Regions from separate parts of the Micromonospora chalcea genome, predicted to be linked through region 1. Evidence: riboswitches for the same ligand, from Rfam matches in the RefSeq annotation. Region 1 holds a riboswitch; the other holds the start of a gene.
The links. A riboswitch is a leader RNA that binds a small molecule or an ion and turns the genes downstream of it on or off. The one in region 1 is predicted to bind cobalamin.

Region 1 (4,654 bases):
GGTTGGTGCCGCTGCCTCTCCTACCCGTACGACCCCTCGACCGGGTCGGCGTGGGCGGGACATCGCACATCGAGCCGTCCATCGACGTTCATCCAACAGATCGGCGTGCGTAAGCTCCACACGGTCGGATCCATGGAACCTACGGAGGAGGTTCCATGGATCGTCGAACGATGTTGCGGGCCACCGTTGTCGGTGCGGGCGCCCTCGCCCTGCCGTTCACGGCGTGGTCGGCGGCGTACGGAGCCCCGGCACAGAACGCGGCGGGGCCCTACGGTGGGCTTCAGGCAGCCGACGCCAACGGCATCCAGTTGCCGGCCGGGTTCACCAGCTCGATCGTCGCGCGGTCCCGGCGGACGGTGCCGGGGACGTCGTACACCTGGCACGACGCCCCGGACGGCGGCGCCGTGTTCCCGAACGGCACCGGCTGGATCTACGTGTCGAACTCCGAGGTGTCGGCCGGTGCGGGTGGCGGCGCCTCGCGACTCGTCTTCAACTCCAGCGGCGCCGTGGTCGGGGCGTCGCGGATCCTCTCCGGCACCAACAACAACTGCGCCGGTGGGAAGACACCGTGGAACACCTGGCTCTCCTGCGAGGAGGTGTCCCTGGGCCGGGTCTTCGAGACGTACCCCCTCGGCGGGACCGCGGTGGCGCGTCCCGCGATGGGCCGGTTCAAGCACGAGGCGGCCGCGGCCGACCCGGTCCGCCGGGTCGTCTACCTGACCGAGGACGAGACCGACGGCAAGTTCTACCGCTTCGTGCCGGCCACCTGGGGCGACCTGTCCGCCGGAACCCTCCAGGTCCTCCGCGCCGGTACGGCCACCTCCGGCACGTTCACCTGGGCCACGGTGCCCGACCCGGACGGCTCGCCCACCCCGACCCGGCAGCAGGTGTCCGGCGCGAAGACGTTCAACGGTGGCGAGGGCTGTCACTACGCGGACGACACCGTCTGGTTCACCACGAAGGGCGACAACCGCGTGTGGCAGGTCAACCTGGCCGCCGGCACGTACGAGCTCGCCTACGACGACAACCTGGTCAGTCCGGGCGCCCCTCCGCTGACCGGCGTCGACAACATCACCGGGTCCACTGCAGGTGACCTCTACGTCGCCGAGGACGGCGGCAACATGGAGATCTGCATGATCACGCCGGACGACAAGATCTCGGTCTTCCTGCGGATCACCGGACAGAGCGGTTCGGAGATCACCGGGCCGGCGTTCACCCCGGCGGGGGACCGGCTGTACTTCTCCTCGCAACGCGGCACGACCGGCTCGTCGTCCGGCGGCATCACCTACTGCGTCACCGGTCCGTTCCGCCGTTGACCGGCTCCCGGTCCCGCCGGCAGTGACCACACGGTGAAGGACGCCCGGTCCTCACCGGGCGTCCTTCACCGGCGTGCTCCACGCGGACGCGCCGGGACGACGGCCTCTCGACGTCGGGGTGTGAAACCGCCGATTCCGCCGGCCGTCACGGCACGTGGCCGGTTCCTGGCGCATTGACATCGGCGCACCGGCCACAGCAGACTGTCGCGACAACTCAACCACCGCGTGTACGTGCGGGGGAAGACCGGTCGAAATCCGGCGCTGGCCCGCAACGGTAGGCCGCCCAGAGAACTCTGCGGCGGCGAGCCCGAATACCCGTCGTACGCGTGCAACCGCTCCCCACCCGTCGTGGCCCACGGGTCGGAGTCCCGGACGCCCCCGCGTACTGCGGCCGTCCGGGCTTTCGACGACCGCCGGGCCGGAAAGGCGCTTCCGATGGTCGTCCGCCGAAGCCGGCACCGCCTGCTCGCGCTCCTCTGCGGCGTACTCGCCGCCCTCACCCTCACCACACCGGCCGTCGCCGCCCCCGATCGCGCCGCCCTCACCCGCCCGGAGGCCGCCGCCGGCTGGCTCGCCCGGCAACTCGTCGACGGCGAACGCTTCGAGGCGGTCTTCGACGGTGTCGCCTACCCCGACCAGGGGCTGACCCTCGACGCCGTGTTCGCCTTCGCCGCCGGCGGCGTCGCCGACGACCACGGCGCCGGCGCGCTGGCCTGGGTCACCCGGCCGGACATCCGCGACGGCTACCTCGGCGACGGCGTCTCCGAGGCGTACGCGGGCGCGACCGCCAAGCTCGCCCTCGCCGTGCAGGTGCGCGGTGGCGACCCGGCCGACGTCGGCGGGGTGGACCTGATCGCCCGGCTGCGTTCGCTGCAGACGCCGGCCGGCCGGTTCAGCGACCGGTCCGCGTACGGCGACTACAGCAACGCGTTCAGCCAGTCCTTCGCGCTGCTGGCGCTGGACCGTACGGCGGCCGGGGCGCCTCCGGCGGCGGCCGCCTGGCTGGCCGGCACCCGATGCCCGGACGGCGGCTACCCGCTGCTGCCCGCGCAACCGGTCTGCACGTCCGACGTGGACGCCACCGCGCTCGTGACGCAGGCGCTGCGCGCCGCGGACCGTCCGGCCGACGCCGCCGCCGGGCTGCGCTGGCTGGTGTCCGTTCAGCGTGCCGACGGCGGCTTCGCCAACGCGGCCGGCACACCGAACGCCAACAGCACCGGCCTCGCCGCGCAGGCCCTGCGCGACGGTCACCGGCTGCCGGCCTGGGCGCGGTCCCGGGCGTTCCTCGCCGGACTCCAGGTCGGCTGCGCCGGGGCGCCCGCCGACCGGGGCGCCGTCGACTTCGACGGTGGCGGCTTCGACCCGGCCACCGCGCCCCGGGCCACCGCCCAGGCCGTCCTCGGTCTCACCGGGATCGGGTACGCCCGTCTGTCCGCCGCCGGCGCCGACCCCGGCGCACCGGCGCTCGCCTGCCCGTGAACCGCCTCGCCGCTCACCCGATCACAGGAGGACCCGTGTTCCGTCACCGTCCCACCGCCCGCACCTGGATGGCCGGCCTGCTGGCCGCCGTCGTGGCCGGCGTCGCGCTGACCGCAGTCGAACCCGCGCCCCGGTCGGCGCACGCCGCCGCCTGCGCCGGCACCTCGGGAGTCACTGTGGTCGTCGACTTCGCCGCGCTCGGCGGCGGCGTCCAGGTCGCCTGTGCGCCGGGCGATCCGGCCACCGGCCTGGCCGCGCTTCAGGCCGCCGGCTTCACCGTCACCGGCACCGCCCGCTGGGGCCTGGCCTTCGTCTGCCGGATCAACGGCAAGCCCACCGCCGCGACCGAGCCGTGCGTCAACACCCCGCCGGCCACCGCGTACTGGTCGTACTGGCATGCGTCCAGCGGCGGCTCCTGGTCCTACAGCACGTCGGGGGCGACCGGCTACAACCCCGCGCCGGGCAGCGTCGAGGGCTGGTCCTTCGGCGCCGGCGCCCCGCCGAGCATCGCCGCTCCCTGACCCGCCGGCTGCGAACGGTGTGACCAGCGGCGCGCCGGGTACCGGCAGCTGCTCTGGCGTCGTCGCGCGCCCGGGCGGTACGGTGTCGGCACCCGGTGCGCCGGGCACAACTGCATACGTCCCGTGTGGGGGGAAGCCGGTTCGAAGCCGGCGCTGACCCGCAACCGTGAGCGAGAGTCCCTTTCGCGAGCCGGAATGCCCCGCCCGGGACGAGCGGCTTCCACTGTCGAGGTCTACAGGGTGAAGTCCGGGCCGCCGAGGTCCGACCACCCCGCCCACCGCAGCACGCGGAGCGGGGTGTCCGTTTCTCGGGGCGCTTCCCGGAGCTTTCACCGACCGCTCCGCGAAAGGCACCCTGATGCCACTGTCCCGGCGTCTCACCATCGGTCTCGGAATCGCCACGGCGACAACTCTCGCCACGATCACCAGCGCCCCGCTCACCGTGGCCGCGGCACCCGCCCCGGCCCACGTCACCGCCGCCCGCGACGCCGCGTCCTGGCTGGCCGGTGAGTTCAAGAACGGTTCGCTGCCCGGACCGTTCACCCCCGAGGACTGGGGGCTGACAATCGACGGTCTGGTCGCGCTGTCCGCCACCGGCGTCGACGCGCAGACCCGGCAGGCGGCAACCGCGCAGGTCGCAAAGCATGTACGGTCCTACAACAGCTACGACGACTGGGGCATCGAGGGCTTCACCGACGGCGGGGCCACCGCCAAGCTGCTCTATGCCGCAGCCGCCGCCGACGCGGACCCCACCGACTTCGGCGGCTACGACCTGCGGGCGGAAACCCTGTCGCTGATCGCCACGGCCGACGCCGGGCACCAGCGGGGACGGATCACCAGCCGTACCACCGCCGACAGCGGCCCGGACGCCAGCAACACCTTCGACCAGTCCTTCGCCGTGCTCGGCCTGGCCCGCAGCGGCGACCTGCCACAGGATCCGGTGGACTTCCTGATCCGGCAGCAGTGCGCGGCGGGCGGCTTCCGGCTCTACCCGGACGCCGCCGACGGGCCGTCGCCGTCCTGCGACGACCAGCCCGGCGCCACCCTCGACGTCGACTCGACCGCGATGGCCGTGCAGGCATTGCTGGCCGCGGCCGAGGACGGCGCCACGGGCGCCGGCGACGCCGCCCGCAAGGGCGCCGACTGGCTGGTCACCCAGCAGCACGCCGACGGTTCCTTCGGCGGCTCGGGACCGACCACCGGCGCGAACTCCAACAGCACCGGCCTGGCCGGGCAGGCCCTCGCCGCCGCCGGCCGCGACGACGAGGCCGCCCGGGCGGCGACGGCCCTGGCCGCGCTGCAGCTCACCGCGGGCAACGGTGGCGCGGCCTCCGCCGA
Region 2 (4,654 bases), 400 kb from region 1:
CGTCCGGGCGCCCTCTCCGGCCACGGCCGCGCCCGGCGCGCCACGTGACACCCGGAACCATTATGCCTTCCGGGCGCTCCCCGGTCCCCGGTCGCGGTGAGCCCGGGTGGCATGTGACGCGACCGACTCCCCGGGCCGGAACTATCCGCGGCGCCGCCCCGACCAACGGTACGAACACCGGATCTTCGAGGGGACGACCGCATGCCCAGCACCACCAGCCGCCGCTTCCCACGCACGGCGGCCCTGATCGGCGCCGCCGTCCTGGCCGCGTCCGTCGCCGCCTGCGGCTCCGCCGACGCCACGCCCACAACCGCGCCGTCGGCGTCGGCGCCCGCCTCGGCCCCGGCGAGCGCGGCAGCGGGCGTGCTGACGATCCGCGACCCGTGGGTGAAGGCCGCCGACAGGGGCATGACCGCCGCGTTCGCCACGCTCGTCAACGACGGCGACGCCGACGTCACGATCACCGGGGTGACCACCGACGTGTCCCGGGCCGAGATCCACGAGATGGCCATGACCGACGGGAAGATGGCGATGCGGCAGAAGCAGGGCGGCGTCGTGGTCGCCGCCCGGTCCCAGGCCGCGCTGGAGCCCGGCGGCGACCATCTCATGCTGATGGACCTGACCCGCCCGGTGCGCCCCGGCGACCAGCTCGACGTCACGCTCACCTTCGCCGACGGGCGCACCCAGACGTTCACCGCGGTGGCCAAGCCGTTCACCGGCGCCCAGGAGACGTACGCGCCCGGACACGGCGCGAGCCCCGCGTCATGACCGGAACCGGCGCGCCCGCGCGCCGGGTCAGCCGGCGCGGCCTGCTCACCGGCGGCGCGGCGGCCGCCGGGGGCGCGCTGGCCGGCGCGGGTGCCCTCGCCGCCCTCCGTTCCCACGGGGTACGCCCCGACGACGCCGTCCCGGTGGCCCAGGTCGGCAGCGCTGTCGAGCCGTTCCACGGCGCGCGCCAGTCCGGTGTCACCACCGAGCCCCAGGCGCACGCCGCGTTCGTCGCGTTCACGCTGCGCCCGGACACGAACCGGGCCGCGCTCGGGCGGATGCTGCGACTGCTTTCCGACGACGCCGCCCGACTCACCCAGGGTCGCCCGGCGCTGGCCGACACCGAGCCGGAACTGGGCCTGCTGCCGGCCCGGCTGACAGTCACGTTCGGCTTCGGCCCCGGGCTCTACGCCGCCGCCGGGCTCGACGACCGCCGCCCCACGTCGGTGGCCGACCTGCCGGCGTTCCGGATCGACCGGTTGCAGCCCCGCTGGTCCGGCGGCGACCTGCTGCTGCAGATCTGCGCCGACGACCCGCTCACCGTCGCGCACGCCCAACGGGTCCTGACCAAGGACAGCCGCCCGTTCGCCACCGTCCGCTGGGTGCAGCAGGGCTTCCGCCGGGCCGCCGGCGCCGAGCCCGGACGCACCCAGCGCAACCTGTTCGGCCAGCTCGACGGCACCGCCAACCCGAAGCCCGGCGTGTCGGCGGACACCGCCGTCTGGGTGACCGACGGGCCGGACTGGCTGCGCGACTCCACCACCCTGGTGGTGCGCCGGATCAGCATGAACCTGGAGACGTGGGACCTGCTCGGCCGCGCCGACCGGGAACTCGCGGTGGGCCGGCGCCTCGACACCGGCGCGCCGCTGACCGGCGAGGCGGAGCACGACGAGCCCGACTTCGCCGCGCTCGGACCGGACGGGCTCACCGTGATCCCGGACTTCTCGCACCTGACCCGGGCCCGCGTCACCGACGACCGGCAGAAGATCCTGCGCCGGCCCTACAACTACGACGGCGCGCCGACCGCCGAGGGACACGCGGACAGCGGGCTCGTCTTCGCCGCGTACCAGGCCGACATCGCCCGGCAGTTCCTGCCCATCCAGCGGCGGCTGGCCGAACGGGACCTGCTCAACGAGTGGACCACCCCGATCGGCTCCGCCGTGTTCGCCGTACCGCCCGGCTGCCCCGAGGGCGGCTGGATCGGCCAGCAACTGCTCGGCTGACCACGACGCTGACCACGACCAGGAAGGCGCGTCATGCGTACCCGTACCGTCTCCGCACTCCTCGCCGCGCTGTTCACCGCGGCGCTGCTGCTGGTCCCGGCCACGCCCGCGGCGGCGCACAACTCGCTGCAGGAGGCCACGCCGGCCCGCGACGCCCGGCTCACCACCGCGCCGACGCAGGTGACGCTGCGGTTCCTGCAGCGGCTCAACCCGGCCTTCACCACCATCACGCTGCGCGACGCCACCGACCGTCAGGTGCCCGCGAGCGCGCCCGCCGTGGACGGCGCGACGGGCACGGTGACGATCGAGGAGCCGCTGGCCAACGGCACCTACACCGTCGCCTACCGCGTGGTCTCCCGCGACGGCCACCCGGTCCAGGGCTCGTACCGCTTCACCGTCGCCGACCCGGCCGCTCCCCCGGCGGCCGCCCCGTCACCGGCCACTCCCTCGCCGGCCGCCTCCGCGGACGTCTCGGCGGGCGCTGCGGCAGGCGCGGACGCGTCTCCGGCGAGTGCCGACGCCTCGACGGGCGCCGACGACGGCGGTCTACCGGTGGGAATCCTGGTCGGCGGAGCGGTCGCCGCGGTGGCGGCAGCCGGCGTGACCGCGCTACTGCTTCGACGCCGCCGCGCCTCCTGACCCGTCGCCCGCTGACGCGGGTCCGCCCGGCTTCCTGATGAGCGGGAGAGACGTCCCGCCATGCGGACTGCGCATGCGGGGCGGCACCGGGTGTGCCGGAGCCTGCGTGCCTGTGGGACGGCCGGGGGCAGGGCGCCGAAGGGCGGAACGCGGGTCGCGGCGAGGGCGGGTCGGGGCTGGGTTAGGCTGCCGGGAGCGCTGGTTCACCCGGTCGGCGACGGCCGGGTGTCGTAAGAGGGAACCCGGTGGAAGTCCGGGACTGCCCCGCAGCGGTGAGTGGGAACGACAGCCGTCAACAGCACTGGGCCACCGGCCTGGGAAGCGACGGCCGGTAGGCGACCGGCGACCCCGGTCGGGCCCGCGAGTCCGAAGACCTGCCCGCGTCGCGCGTACCACCGGTGCGCGCTGCCGTCGACCTCGCGGGTGGGTCGGGCGGGTGACACGCCGGGCGGGAGCCGTCGGCGTGCCTCGGCGTGCAACTCCCCCGTCCGGTCGGCGGTCCGCTTCTGCGAGGACGGAACCGCACCGTGACCGATGCCATCACCCTCACCGGCCGACCACCGTCGGCGTCGCACCTGACCCTGTCGCAGATCATGGACCAGCACCACACCAACCTGATGGGCACGGTGCACGGCGGCCGGATCCTCAACCTGATCGACTCGGTCGCCGGGGTGGTCGCCGCCCGCCACTCCGACGGACCGGCTGTCACCGCCGCCATCGACGAGACGGCCTTCCTGCGCGCTGTCCGCGTCGGTGACGTGGTGCACGTGGACGCCCGGATCACCTGGGCCGGCCGCAGCTCGATGGAGGTGGCCGTGAAGGTCAGCGCGGACCGCTGGGACCGCGCGGTGCCGCCGGTGGACGTGGCGACCGCGCACCTGGTGATGGTGGCCGTGGACGACGAGGGCCAGCCCCGGCCGGTGCCGCCGCTGCTGCCCGGCACCGACGGTGACCGGCGGCGCTACCGGGAGGCGCAGATCCGGCGCGAACACCGGCTGGCGCTGCGCCGGGCGCTGCTCGACGGCGTCGAGGAGGGCTGAGGCGTGCTCGGACTGTCGGCGGCCACGCTCGCGGGATACCTGGCCGCGATCGTGGTGCTCATGCTCACCCCCGGGCCGGACATGATGTTCGTGCTCGCCAACGCCACCCGGTACGGCGCGCGGGCCGGGGCGGTGGCGGCGCTCGGGGTCGCGGCCGGGGAGGCGGTGCACGTCGCCGCCGTGGTGGCCGGACTCGCCACCGTGATCGCCGCGTCCCCGGTGCTGTTCACCGCGATCCGGTGGGCCGGTGCGGCGTACCTGATCGTGCTGGGCCTGCGGGCGCTGCGCGGCACGGGCCGGCCCGGCGGCGCGGCGGACGGGGCGGACGGCGGCGGCGCCGGGCGGGCGTTCCGGCGCGGGCTGCTCACGAACCTGCTCAACCCGAAGATGATCCTGTTCAGCGTGGCGTTCCTGCCGCAGTTCGTCCGGCCCGACGCGGGCCCGGTGGCGGCACAGCTGGTGCTGCTCGGCGCGCTGTTCGTCGCGGTGCAGCTCACCGTGGACCTGGCTCTCGGCTTGGGCGCCGGGCGGTTCGCCCGCCGCTGGGGCGACAGCCGCTGGTCGCGGCGGGTCGACCGGCTCTGCGCTGTCGCCTTCGTCGCGCTCGGTGTCCGGCTGGCCGCCGGCTGACGCTTGCTCGACTCCAGCTCGCCGAGATGGCGGCATCAGGAGGGCTCCGACCCCGCCACCTCGGCGAGCTGGTGAGGATCACGCTCCGGCGCCCGGGGCGGGGCGGCGGGCCGCTCGCGGTCCAGGTGCAGGCGCAGCAGCACCCAGCCCAGCGACACGGCGCCGATGAACACGTACGCGGGCTGCGTGCCGAACGTGTCCCAGCAGGTGTGCAGCGTGACGGCGGCGGCGAAGGTGAGCAGGAACGCCGCCAGTCTCCGGCCACCGGGCGCGGCGGCGAACGTGAACAACGCGGCGGCGGTCAGCCCGGTCCAGGCCAGGTGCGCGGCGGGCGCGGTGAGACCGCGAACCAGC

Region 2: another riboswitch for cobalamin. It lies ahead of PVK74_RS08550 (acyl-CoA thioesterase); the one in region 1 lies ahead of PVK74_RS10070 (peptidase).

The regions. Positions count from the first base shown of each region.
Region 1 covers NZ_CP118233.1:2,226,317-2,230,970, reverse strand. The annotation lists gene PVK74_RS10075 (alkaline phosphatase PhoX) at 156-1,316, shown strand; cobalamin riboswitch at 1,530-1,653, shown strand; gene PVK74_RS10070 (peptidase) at 1,752-2,795, shown strand; gene PVK74_RS10065 (hypothetical protein) at 2,864-3,316, shown strand; cobalamin riboswitch at 3,423-3,538, shown strand; gene PVK74_RS10060 (prenyltransferase/squalene oxidase repeat-containing protein) at 3,675-4,654, shown strand, end outside.
Region 2 covers NZ_CP118233.1:1,829,151-1,833,804, forward strand. The annotation lists gene PVK74_RS08535 (copper chaperone PCu(A)C) at 202-768, shown strand; gene PVK74_RS08540 (Dyp-type peroxidase) at 765-1,991, shown strand; gene PVK74_RS08545 (copper resistance CopC family protein) at 2,025-2,630, shown strand; cobalamin riboswitch at 2,813-3,026, shown strand; gene PVK74_RS08550 (acyl-CoA thioesterase) at 3,158-3,670, shown strand; gene PVK74_RS08555 (LysE family translocator) at 3,674-4,300, shown strand; gene PVK74_RS08560 (PrsW family glutamic-type intramembrane protease) at 4,336-4,654, opposite strand, start outside.